DNA from 2 places in the Cupriavidus necator N-1 genome. Region 2 is predicted to be linked to the other one. Evidence: predicted binding sites of a transcription regulator. Region 2 holds the regulator's gene; the other holds the start of a gene.
The links. Region 2 encodes FNR, which switches genes on or off when oxygen is low (the NO sensors DNR and NnrR bind a similar motif). Its sites were predicted from a motif close to TTGATNNNNATCAA; they were not measured.
Positions count from the first base shown of each region.

Region 1: CNE_RS24715 (universal stress protein) is a predicted target of FNR. The motif match lies at 1,461-1,474, and genes of this name have one in related genera.

Region 1 covers NC_015723.1:1,443,766-1,449,661, reverse strand. Annotated here, with positions in the region: gene CNE_RS24720 (zinc-dependent alcohol dehydrogenase family protein) at 1-884, opposite strand, end outside; gene CNE_RS24715 (universal stress protein) at 925-1,380, opposite strand; gene CNE_RS24710 (universal stress protein) at 1,687-2,523, shown strand; gene CNE_RS24705 (universal stress protein) at 2,556-3,398, shown strand; gene CNE_RS39440 (ThiJ/PfpI domain-containing protein) at 3,785-4,294, opposite strand; gene mdh (iron-dependent methanol dehydrogenase) at 4,949-5,896, shown strand, end outside.
Region 2 covers NC_015726.1:2,292,338-2,298,233, reverse strand. Annotated here, with positions in the region: gene ccoO (cytochrome-c oxidase, cbb3-type subunit II) at 1-286, shown strand, start outside; gene CNE_RS10830 (cbb3-type cytochrome oxidase subunit 3) at 290-454, shown strand; gene ccoP (cytochrome-c oxidase, cbb3-type subunit III) at 457-1,374, shown strand; gene ccoG (cytochrome c oxidase accessory protein CcoG) at 1,424-2,896, shown strand; gene CNE_RS10815 (membrane protein) at 2,941-3,150, shown strand; gene CNE_RS10810 (hypothetical protein) at 3,147-3,392, shown strand; gene fnr (fumarate/nitrate reduction transcriptional regulator Fnr) at 3,454-4,179, opposite strand; gene CNE_RS10800 (sulfite exporter TauE/SafE family protein) at 4,258-5,016, shown strand; gene scpB (SMC-Scp complex subunit ScpB) at 5,586-5,896, shown strand, end outside.

The sequences.
Region 1 (5,896 bases), on a different replicon from region 2:
ATCAGCGCGATGCCGTCGGCACGCGTGAGGTTGGCTACGGAACACAGGCGCCTTTCTTCCCAAAGCAGCTGGTAAGGCATGCTTGGGATATCGCTCATATGAATTCCGCCACAGACCACGATGCCACCCTTGTCCACAGCGCGCAGCGCCTTGGGAACCAGCGCGCCCACCGGGGCGAAAATCAGCGCGGCGTCCAGCGGCACGGGCGACTGGAGGTCGCTCGAGCCGGCCCAGCACGCGCCGGACTGGTATGCGAGTTGCTGCGCGCCTGCGTCGCCCGCGCGGGTGAAGGCGTAGACTTCGCGGCCTTGCGCCACCGCGATCTGCGTCACCAGGTGGGCGGCGGCGCCGAAGCCGTAGATGCCGATGCGGTGTGCATGGCTGGCTGCGCCCGCCATGCGCAGCGTCCGGTAGCCGATCAGGCCGGCGCAGAGTAGTGGTGCGGCGTGTTCGTCATCGTAGCCAGGCGGAATCTGGAAGCAATAGCCGCTGTCGGCAATAACGTACTCCGCATAGCCGCCATCGCGGGTATAGCCAGTGAACAGCGGCGCGTCGCAAAGATTCTCGTGATGACGCAGGCAGTAGCGACAACGGCCACAGGTATGTCCGAGCCAGGGCACACCCACGCGGTCGCCCGGCTTGAAGGCGGTGACACCGGCGCCGCACGAATCCACCTGTCCGACGATTTCATGCCCTGGGATGAGCACCGGCTTGGGATGGCGCAGGTCGCCGTCGGCGATATGCAGGTCGGTCCGGCACACCCCGCAAGCCCCCACGGCAATGCGAACTTCGCCAGGCCCCGGGTCGGGAACCGGCAAGTTGTGAAGGCGCAGCGGCAGGCCCGCGCCCTCGAAGACCATCGCACGCATGGTTTGGTGAGGCATGGCCTGGCACTCCTACGCCGCCCGTGGCGCCGTGACGCGCCTAACCTTCGACTTCGCTGCGGACCAGGAGCACGGGCTTGCTGGTCTTGGCAAGCACGCCTTCCGACACGCTGCCCATCAGCAGGCGCCGGACGCCGCGGCGGCCGTGGGTGCCAAGCACGATCAGGTCGGCATTCCACGCATCGGCCTCGGTGACAATGGTCAGCGAGATCCGGCCGGGCGCAACCGGCTTTTCATCCAGTTTCACCGAGTTGCGCACGCCTGCTTCGCTGAGCCTGGCCGAGGCGGCATCCAGCGCCTTGCGGCCGTGCGCGGTGATGTTGTCGATCAGTTCCTTGGGGTTGAAGTAACTAGCCTCGAAGAACACATCGCTGTCGTCTACCACGAACAACGCCTTGACCTCGGCCCCGGTTGCCTTGGCGATGATGATGGCCTGGCTCAGTGCAAGGTCGGAAGAACGGCTGCCGTCGACAGCGAGCAGGATGCGCTGGTACATGATGGGTCTCCTGAGGGGCAAGGGTGTGCTCAATGTTGCGATTCGCTGCATTCAGCGTAGGCGCCGGCCTCGATACGCGCTTGATATATGTCAACCCGAAGAGGCAGGCGCGGCGAGTAATTGACCGCAAACAGAAGTGATGGCCGGACGGCTTGCCGGCTCCGCATACGTTTGCCCGCAGTAGCCTCCACCGCACATCAGGGCGATGCGTGAGCGATTTCGCCGCAGGGCAGGCCCGTTGATCCGGGTCAAGCGCCGGTCGGCCTTGCTGCCTAGACTGGTCTGTAGTCGAGCGAGAGGGCGATCATGGCTTACGACAGCATCCTGGTTCATCTGGACAGCAATCCGCAGGCACGGCAGCGGCTTGAAGTGGCGGGGCGCGTTGCGGCGGCCAGCGAGTGCCGGCTGATCGGCATGTACGCCGGTTTCATTCCCGATCCTGCCTGGTTCTACCTCATGGACGGCGCGCAGCAATATGTTGCGGACGACCTGGCCCGGCGCAAGCAGGTCAGGGAAGACGTCCGGGGGCAGTTTCTGGCTGCAACCCAGGCCATGCCAGTGCGCGCGGAGTGGCGCGCTGCGGAGCTGGGGGCCGTGGCATCAGTGCTGCGCGAGGCCCGCGAGGCCGGCCTGGTCGTTGCCGGCCAGTACGACCCCGGCAATACCGAAGGTCCGGTGGCCCGACAACTGCTGGAATCGCTGCTGCTGGAGACCGGCCGACCGACGCTCGTGGTGCCGTGCACGGGCACGTTTCCAACGCTGGGTACGCGCGTTATCGTGGCGTGGAATGGCAGCCGCGAGGCGGCGCGGGCGCTTCACGACGCCGTGCCGCTGATGGCCGGCGCGCAGGCGCGCATTCTTTGCGCACAGACTGCGGCCAAGGAGGCAAGAGCCGACGCCACCCCGGTCGGCCACGCCGCACGCGTGCTGGAACGCCACGGCGTCGCCGTGGAAATCGAACACGGTCCCGGTGGGGCTGACCTGACCATCGGCGAACTCATCCTTTCGCGCGCGGCGGATTTCGATGCCGACCTGATCGTGATGGGTGCCTACGGACACGGTCGGATGCGGGAACTGGTGCTGGGCGGTGTCACGCATACGCTGCTTGACTCGATGACGGCACCGGTGCTGTTTTCACGATGATGCGAACTTAAACCAAAGAGTGGAACCACCTCATGGACTTCAGAACCATCCTTGTCGACCTCAGCGAAGATGCTGCACGGTCCGCGCGCATTGAAACGGCGGCACGGCTTGCCGCAAGGTCCGGCGGCAGCGTGGTCGGCCTGACGGCAACAGGAACACACCTGGAGCCGTTTCGTGGGGCGGGCGAAGAAGCCGGGCAATACGCTGTGCTTGCCGCGAGCCATTTGCACAAACTGGCTGCCGCTCACAAAAACGCACTCGACACGCTGACCAGGCAAGTGTCACCGGCCATTCCCACCCGGCACATCGTTGTCGACGCCGAGTCCGGCTGGGCGCTTGCCGACGAGGGCCGCTTCGCCGACCTCATCCTGCCCGCATCGCCCTCGGCGCAGGCCGAAGTGCCGGCTTTGCTGGCCGGGGCCGCTGAGTATGCGATGCTCAATGCAGGCCGGCCCATCCTGCTGGTGCCGGGCGCATCCGTCCCGAGAATTGGTGGCCATGTTGCCATCGCATGGAACGGCGGCCGGGAGGCCGCGCGGGCGGTCGCGGACGCATTGCCGTGGCTTGTGCATGCCAGCGCCGTTACCGTCCTGGTGGTCAGCGCTGGCAAGCACAGCACTGCCGGTGAGAAAGCGGCCTATCGAGACAGCGCGGATCGGCTGACAGCATGGCTGCTCAGCCATGGCATCCGCGCCAGTCTGCTGGTCGGGGAGGGCGATCCCGACCACGTGCTGCCACAACTTGCGGCCAAGGTTCAGGCCGACCTGCTGGTCGCCGGCGGCTATGGCCGCTCCCGGCTGAGAGAGCTTGTGCTGGGTGGCACCACCCGCGCCCTGCTGCGCCAGTCAGGCTTGCCAGTCTTCATGTCGCACTGAGGTGTGACCACCTCCGATCGGGCACTGGCGGCGCGCGAGCGGCCTCGCCGCCGCCTGGAGGGTTCCGACCGGAATGTGGCAAAGCATTTTCGAATCCCGGCCAACCCTCCTGGACCTCAAGCCACGCGCCGCCCCGGCATCAGCCCGCCATATTCCCTCCCCAAAAACTCCGCCGTGTGCTCCGGCAGATAGGCGCGGCAGCAATAGGGGAAAATCCGGTTCGGCGCGGTCAGGTTATGCCCTCAGGGGGCTTTGGGACGCGTCGGATAGCACGGCAGTGAGCGCGCGAGAGGAATCAGAACCCATCTTGGGTGCCGTACTCCAGCTCCAGTTTGACCAGTTCGCGCGTGGCGACGCCATAGCGCCTGCCATTATCGGCAAGCGTCTCATGCAGTTGCAACCCGGTATGTGCCATTGCCGGACAAAGGGGATGTCGGCACCAGGGTCAGGCCGCTGCGGATCTTCACTGCGCGGCTCGCTTCGGCCAGGGCATGTGATCGGTAGGTGCGAGACCAGGCATCCGCCGTCAGCGCGAGCTGGATGTCATCGACGCCATCGCTTACCGGAATGGCGATGGTCTCGCGCCGCCAGAATGCGACGCTATTGACGACCAGCGCCAGGACTCGACTGGCGTCGATCCGGAATGGGGCACTGTCATGCGTGGTCCCCCATGTGCGTAAGCCGAGCGATTGCGCCACCGCAGCCGCACGAGCTGGCCCGGCAATCGCTTCGACGATTGCCACGCTGACGGGCACCGACGCGGTTACGCCCGTGGTCGACACGACGCCGCGGTCGGCAATGTAGCGGCGATTGGGAACATGGGTGGCGCTGGGATGCCGTTCCCGTAGCTTGTTCCTGACATACCAGTGTCCCGCGAACCGGCGACCATCGAGCAAGCCGGCCTTGGCGACGACCAGCGCGCCGGAGCAGATCGCGACGATTACTGGCCGCAGGAGAAGATCGCACGGGAAAGCGGCTTTCAGTCAGTCGACGCCTTTCAACGTGCATTCTGCCGACAAATGGGCGCCACACCAGACGTATATCGCTCGAGAAGCGGCCTTTTATCGTGAGTCCGTTAATCCCAAGCTTCTGCGGCACTGGAGACGCGGTGCTCAACTCGCTCGATGCAGCGGGTGTTGCCGTCGCATCGAGCAGACGTGCGACGTACGTCTTCGGGAAGGGGCCAGAGGGCAATCGGCTCTGTGCGATTGACAATTCGGGACCGATCTTCTTGATGCGGAATTGCTGTCGGTGACCTGAATCGAGGGCCGAGCGCCTGGCCTCTGCCAGTCGCAAGCCAGTTGTCTCTTCCCGACCCCTCACGGTCATTCGCACACTGCTCTGAGAACGACTGAAGTTCGGCCGATCCAGCCGTTGTCGGATACACCCAGTCGCTCCAAAACTGAACACATCGATTCAAATTACAACACTCCACGAGGTGCATCTGATGGACAGCGTCTGAAAAAGACCTCGCCAGACACAGGTACGGTTCGTGCGTCAAGGCTTGCGAGGACAGGAGACCTCATATTCATTACAACCTTGGAGACGACATGACCCACCTGAACATCGCTAATCGCGTCGACAGCTTCTTCATTCCCTGCGTGACCCTCTTCGGTCCGGGCTGCGCGCGCGAAACGGGCGCTCGCGCCAGATCACTCGGGGCCAGGAAGGCTCTCATCGTCACGGATGCAGGCTTGCACAAGATGGGGCTCTCCGAAGTCGTCGCGGGGCACATTCGCGAAGCCGGGCTCCAGGCCGTCATCTTTCCGGGTGCCGAGCCCAATCCCACCGACGTTAACGTTCACGACGGCGTCAAGTTGTTCGAGCGGGAAGAATGCGACTTCATCGTTTCGCTCGGCGGCGGCTCATCGCACGACTGCGCGAAAGGCATCGGCCTCGTTACCGCCGGAGGCGGACATATCCGCGACTACGAAGGCATCGACAAATCAACGGTGCCAATGACGCCGCTGATTTCGATCAACACGACCGCTGGCACTGCTGCGGAAATGACACGCTTTTGCATCATCACTAATTCGAGCAATCATGTGAAGATGGCAATCGTCGACTGGCGTTGCACGCCATTAATCGCCATCGACGATCCGAGCCTGATGGTCGCGATGCCGCCCGCCTTGACGGCGGCGACCGGCATGGACGCGTTGACTCACGCCATCGAGGCATACGTTTCCACCGCCGCCACGCCAATTACCGATGCCTGTGCGGAGAAGGCGATCGTGCTGATCGCCGAATGGCTGCCCAAAGCTGTCGCGAACGGGGACTCGATGGAAGCACGCGCGGCCATGTGCTACGCCCAATACCTTGCCGGCATGGCCTTCAACAACGCATCACTCGGTTACGTGCACGCGATGGCCCATCAACTCGGCGGCTTCTACAATTTGCCCCACGGCGTGTGCAACGCGATCCTGCTGCCGCACGTGTCGGAATTCAACCTCATTGCCGCGCCGGAGCGCTACGCGAGAATCGCCGAACTGCTAGGCGAG
Region 2 (5,896 bases):
GCAGCGTATCCACCTGCGCAATCCGCGCGATGTGGTGCCGGAATCGGTGATGCCATCGTACCCGTGGCTGGAAAAGGCCGAGCTGCCCACCAACGATATCCAGGCCCGCATGCACGCGCTGGTGCGCCTGGGCGTGCCGTACACGGATGCCGAGATCGCCAAGGCACCGGACGAGCTCAAGGGCAAGACCGAAGAAGATGCGCTGGTTGCCTACCTGCAAGGCCTGGGCACCAACCGCCGCAACGTCCGCGTGGATTCCGCCGCGGCCGCGGCACCCAAGGAGTAAGCCATGGCCATGATCACTGCCTTTGCGACCGTCGTGTCGATGGTCGTCTTCCTGGGGATCTGCTGGTGGGCCTGGTCCGCCGGCCGGCAGGCCGCCAACCGGGAATCCGCCATGCTGCCGTTCGCGCTGCCTGACGAAACTACGACAACATCGAGCCGGAACACCTAGCCATGAGCGATTTCATTTCCGAATTCTGGAGTTATTACATTGCCGCCATCGCGCTCGTCGGCATCGTCTGGTGCGTGTGGCTGCTGTTCTCGCAACGCAAGGTCACCAAGACCGCCGGCGGCACTGAAGACACCGGCCATGTCTGGGACGGTGACCTGCGCGAGCTGAACAACCCGCTGCCGCGCTGGTGGATGTGGATGTTCCTGCTGGCCTGCATCTTCAGCCTGGCCTACCTGGTGCTGTACCCGGGGCTGGGTTCGTATGCCGGCGTGCTGAAGTTCTCCACGCAGGGCGAACTTGCCGCGCACCGCGTGGCGCAGGAGAAGATGCAGAACGAGATCTACGCCAAGTACCTGAAGATGGACGTCAAGCAGGTGGCGGCGGATCCGCAGGCGCGCGAGATCGGCCAGCGCCTGTTCCTGAACTACTGCGCACAGTGCCATGGTTCGGACGCGCGCGGCAGCCGCGGCTTCCCGAACCTGACGGACAACGACTGGCTCTATGGCGGCGAACCCGACACCATCCAGCAGACCATCACCAAGGGCCGCAATGGCGTGATGCCGCCGTTTGCCGCGACCATCGACGCCAAGCAGGCGGGCGACGTGGCGCAATACGTGCGCTCGCTGTCGGGGCTGTCGTCGGACCCGATCCGTGCGTCGCGTGGCGAGGGCACCTTCAAGACGACCTGCGTGGCATGCCACGGCGCCGGCGGCAAGGGCAACCAGGCGCTCGGTGCGCCCAACCTGTCGGACAACGTCTGGCTGTATGGCAGCTCGGAAGGCAGCATCGTCGACGCCATCCTGAAGGGCCACAACAACAAAATGCCCGCGCATGAGGAGATCCTGACGCCTGAGCGCATCCGGATGCTGACGGCCTATATCTGGGGTTTGTCCAACATCGGGAGTGGAGACGGGCAATGACCGACGACTCAAGTGAGCGGGCGCTGGTGGCTCGCGGGAGAGCATGCCCATGAATGCACCCGGGACCGAAGAAATGGCCCGGGCGGCCGACCTGCAACGGTCGGCCGCTGCGCCGGGCGAGACCTCTGACGAAACGCTCTACGAGGTCCGCCGCAAGATCTACCCGCGCTCGGTGACGGGCGCCTTCTCCAACTGGCGGGTCTGGCTGGTGATCCTGACCCAGCTGATCTACTACGGCACGCCCTGGCTCCAATGGAACGGCCGCCAGGCCGTGCTGTTCGACCTTGGCGCGCGCAAGTTCTACATCTTCGGGCTGGTGCTGTGGCCACAGGATGTGATCTACCTGGCGGTGCTGCTGGTGATCTCGGCGCTGGCGCTGTTCCTGTTCACGGCGATCGCGGGGCGGCTGTTCTGCGGCTATGCCTGTCCGCAGACGGTCTATACCGAGATCTTCATGTGGATCGAGCGGCGGGTCGAAGGCGACCGCATCGCCCGCATCCGGCTCGATGGCGATCCGTGGAGCCTGCGCAAGTTCCGTCTCAAGGCGACCAAGCACTTCCTGTGGGTGCTGATTGCGCTCTGGACCGGCTTTACCTTCATCGGCTATTTCGCGCCGATCCGCGGTCTGGGCGGCGAGGTGCTCAGCCTGTCGCTGGGGCCGTGGCAGTCGTTCTGGATGCTGTTTTACGCGTTCGCCACCTGGGGCAATGCGGGCTTCATGCGCGAGCAGGTGTGCAAGTACATGTGCCCGTATGCGCGCTTCCAGAGCGTGATGGTGGATCGCGATACCTATGTCGTGACCTACGACGTCGGCCGCGGCGAGCCGCGCGGCAGCCGGTCGCGCAAGACCGATCACTACAAGGCGGGGCTTGGCGACTGCGTCAACTGCAGCATCTGCGTACAGGTGTGCCCGACAGGCATCGATATCCGCGACGGCCTGCAGTACGAGTGCATCGGCTGCGGCGCCTGCATCGACGCCTGCAACCAGGTCATGGACAAGATGGACTATCCGCGCGGCCTGATCCGGTATACCTCGGAAAACGCGATGCGCAAGGCCTTGTCCGCAGCGGCATCGCGCAAGCGCCTGCTGCGTCCGCGCGTCATCATCTATTCCGTGGTCTGGGTGGTGCTGCTGGGCGGCTTCATGGCGTCGATCGCGCTGCGCACGCCGCTGAAGGTCGACATCATCCGCGACCGTGGTGCGCTCGGCCGTGAAGTGGAAGGCCGCTGGATCGAGAACGTCTATCGCCTGCAGCTGATCAACACCACCGAAGCGCCGATGAAGATCAGCGTGCGCGCCGACAGCGACGAGCTGAAGAACCTGAGGGTGGAGTACGACAAGCAGGCCGAATCGTTGGCGCCGACGTCCAACCGGTTGCTGCCGATCCGGATCCGCGTGCCGATCGAGGCCGCGGCGCGGGGCACGCACAAGATCAACGTGACAGTGACGAGCGAAGGCACGGAGCGGGGGCAGGCCGAAATCCGGCAATCCACCAGTTTCATCGTGCCGCGCGATTTGTGAAGCTGGGCAGACGCGGACTTAGTCGTCAAGATGAAGGGGGCAAGATGAGTCAGCAAGGCAATCCGTGGTGGAAGGAGCCGTGGCCGTGGCTATTGATGAGCGGCCCGCTGGTGGCGATGGTGGCGTGCGGCGTGACGATCTGGCTGGCGTCCACGCATCCGGACATGCCGGTGCAGGGTGCAACGCGCCATGGCCTGGTGGTGGAGAAGGCCGATGCCGCGCCGCCCAAGGCTGCCGCAGCGAGGCAGCCATGAGGTTGCGCTGGCTGATGTGGGTACTCTGGCCGGCGTTCCTGATGGCTGGCTTTGCGACCGCGACGGTGTTTTCGGTGGTGGATCCCGGTGACCTGAACTTCTTCGGCCAGCCGATCGAAGCGTCCCGCGAATCGGTCTACACCATCGGCTTCCTGATGGCCTGGGTGTTCTGCGCGTTGTCCAGCGGACTGACGCTCTACACCATGCCGACGCGGCTCAGCGATACCGACGAACTGGAATGAGCGGACTGGCGTGAGGTCTGCGCTGCCATGGCCGGATGCGGCACTGGCAGCGCTTGGCCGCTTAGCAGGAGCGGCTGTAGAGTTGCTTGATGCCGTCGATGTCCACCAGCTTGACGTGGCGCTGGCGAATCTGGATCAGGCCGGCTTCGGCAAAGCGAGAGAACAGGCGGCTGACGGTTTCGAGCTTCAGGCCCAGGTAGCTGCCGATTTCTTCGCGGCTCATGCGCATCACGAACTCGGACGCCGAATAGCCGCGCGCCGACAGGCGCTCAGAGAGGTTGATCAGGAAGGCGGCAAGGCGTTCCTCGGCGCGCATCGAGCCCAGCGTGACCAGCATCAGCTGGTCGTGCGTGATTTCCTTGCCCATCAGGCGCAGGAACTGCTGCTGCAGCGATGGCAGGTCGACCGAGAGGGACTGCAGTTCGCTCATGCGGACCACGCAGACTTCGGTATCTTCCAGCGCGGCGGCATCGGAGGCATGCTGCATCTCGCCCAGCCCGTCGAGACCGACGATTTCGCCGGGCAGGTGGAAGCCGGTAATCTGCGAGCGGCCGTCTTCAGTGGTGACGTGGGTCTTGAGCGTGCCAAAGCGCACGGCATAGACCGCGGTGAGCGGATCGCCCATGCGATACAAGGTTTCACCCTTGTGCACGCGGATGCGTTCCTGTACCAGCGTGTCCATCTTGGCGAGGTCTTGCTGCGACATGCCGACCGGAAGGCACAGCTGCCCCATTGCACAGGTGGAGCAGCGGGGCGACATCTCGGTAATGGGAATGGAGGTGAGCAATTGGAACCTGCTAGAAATGGCAGCGAGGGCGCGATTAGGACATTTTACCGTGCGATGTGATGCGGTAGGGAGTAAGAATTGACATTTGGCGTGCTGATCAGCGTTTTTCTGCTCGCTTTGCTGGGCGGAGTCCACTGCGCTGCCATGTGCGGCGGCGTGGCGCTGGCCGTGGAACAACGCCGCGGCGCGACGGTGACGATCAGTCTGGTGCCCAGCCGCGCCGCCTGGCTGGCCGAGTTGCTGACTATGCACTTGGGCCGGATCTCGACCTATATGCTTCTTGGTGCCGCGCTAGGCGCACTCGGTGCCTCGGCATGGAAGCAGGATTACCTGCCGGTGCAGCGCTGGCTGTTCGGCGCGGGCAGCGTCATGCTGCTGTGGTCGGGCTGGCGGTTGCTGCGCGGCAACACTTTTACCGTCGACTGGCTGGAGCGGCTGGCGGCGCGCGCCGGCGCAACGGTGGCGCGGCGGCTGGGTGGCCTGGCAGGCGCCATGCCGGCGTTTGTGCGGGCGCGAAGCGGACTGGCGCGGCGTTATGGCGTGGGCCTGGCGTGGGGGCTGGTGCCGTGCGGCATGGTCTATGGGGCGCTTACGCTGGCGCTGCTGGCGGGCAACGCGGCGTCCGGCGCACTCGTGATGGGCGTGTTCGGGCTCGGCACATTGCCTAATCTGCTGGTGCTGTCCGGCCTCGCGGGCTACTTGCGTACGCTGTCGCGACGTCCCGGCGTGCGCCTGGGGGCCGGCCTGGCGGTGATGGCGTTCGGCGCCCTTGGCATTGCGCGAGCGGTGCTGCTGCCACATTCGCTGGCCGAGCATGGATTCTGCCTGGTGTTCTGAGGCGCCGGCGCCGCCCGGGCAACGGATGATGGTTGCAGGCGGGGGCGGGAATGCCATACAATCGCCAACATTGCGGTATCGCGCGGCATAGAATGAGCCGCGGTAAGCAGCGGGCGAGCAGCGCCAGGCGGCCTTCCTACCAGAAGGCGCGTTCAGGGCAGGGGAAGCGGAAGGTTTTCGATGCCCGTCCCGTCCCCGCAGTCCATCCGGTTCAAAAGATCTGGTTCAAAAGTCCGGCTGGCACTGCGGTGTTGGCGATGCCGGCCTTGCTCCCGATACCCGTTTTTCTTGCGTCCGAGGCCTTCAGTTCGCTGACAGCGACGTCCGATATGTGCGGGCGCGCTACGCAAGAGGTTTGCTGGCCGATCCATAACGGCACGCGAACGATCTCCTGCCGGAACGACCCGGCAACTCGATGCAAAGATAGGGAAGTGCACGGCTTGGATGCAGCAGGTATCCGGCTAGCTGCGCAATGAGATGGCGGTGGCTTTCGTACCGCTGTATCCAAAATCTCCGATGCCCCGGATCCGTCCGGGAGCAGGTGCAAAGACAGGCTGCACACCATCAACATGAATACCCAAGAGGCGAAGATCGTCCTCGAGACGGCGCTGATCTGCGCGCAGGAACCGTTGCGCGTCAATGACCTGCGGCGGCTGTTTGACGACGACGTCGGCGCAGACACCATCCGCGTGCTGCTTGAGGAACTGCGCCAGGACTGGCGGCCGCGCGGCGTGGAACTGGTGGCCCTGGCCAGCGGCTGGCGCTTCCAGAGCCGGCCGGAAATGCGTGAATACCTCGATCGGCTGAATCCCGAAAAGCCGCCAAAATATTCGCGCGCCGTGATGGAAACACTGGCGATCATTGCCTACCGGCAGCCGGT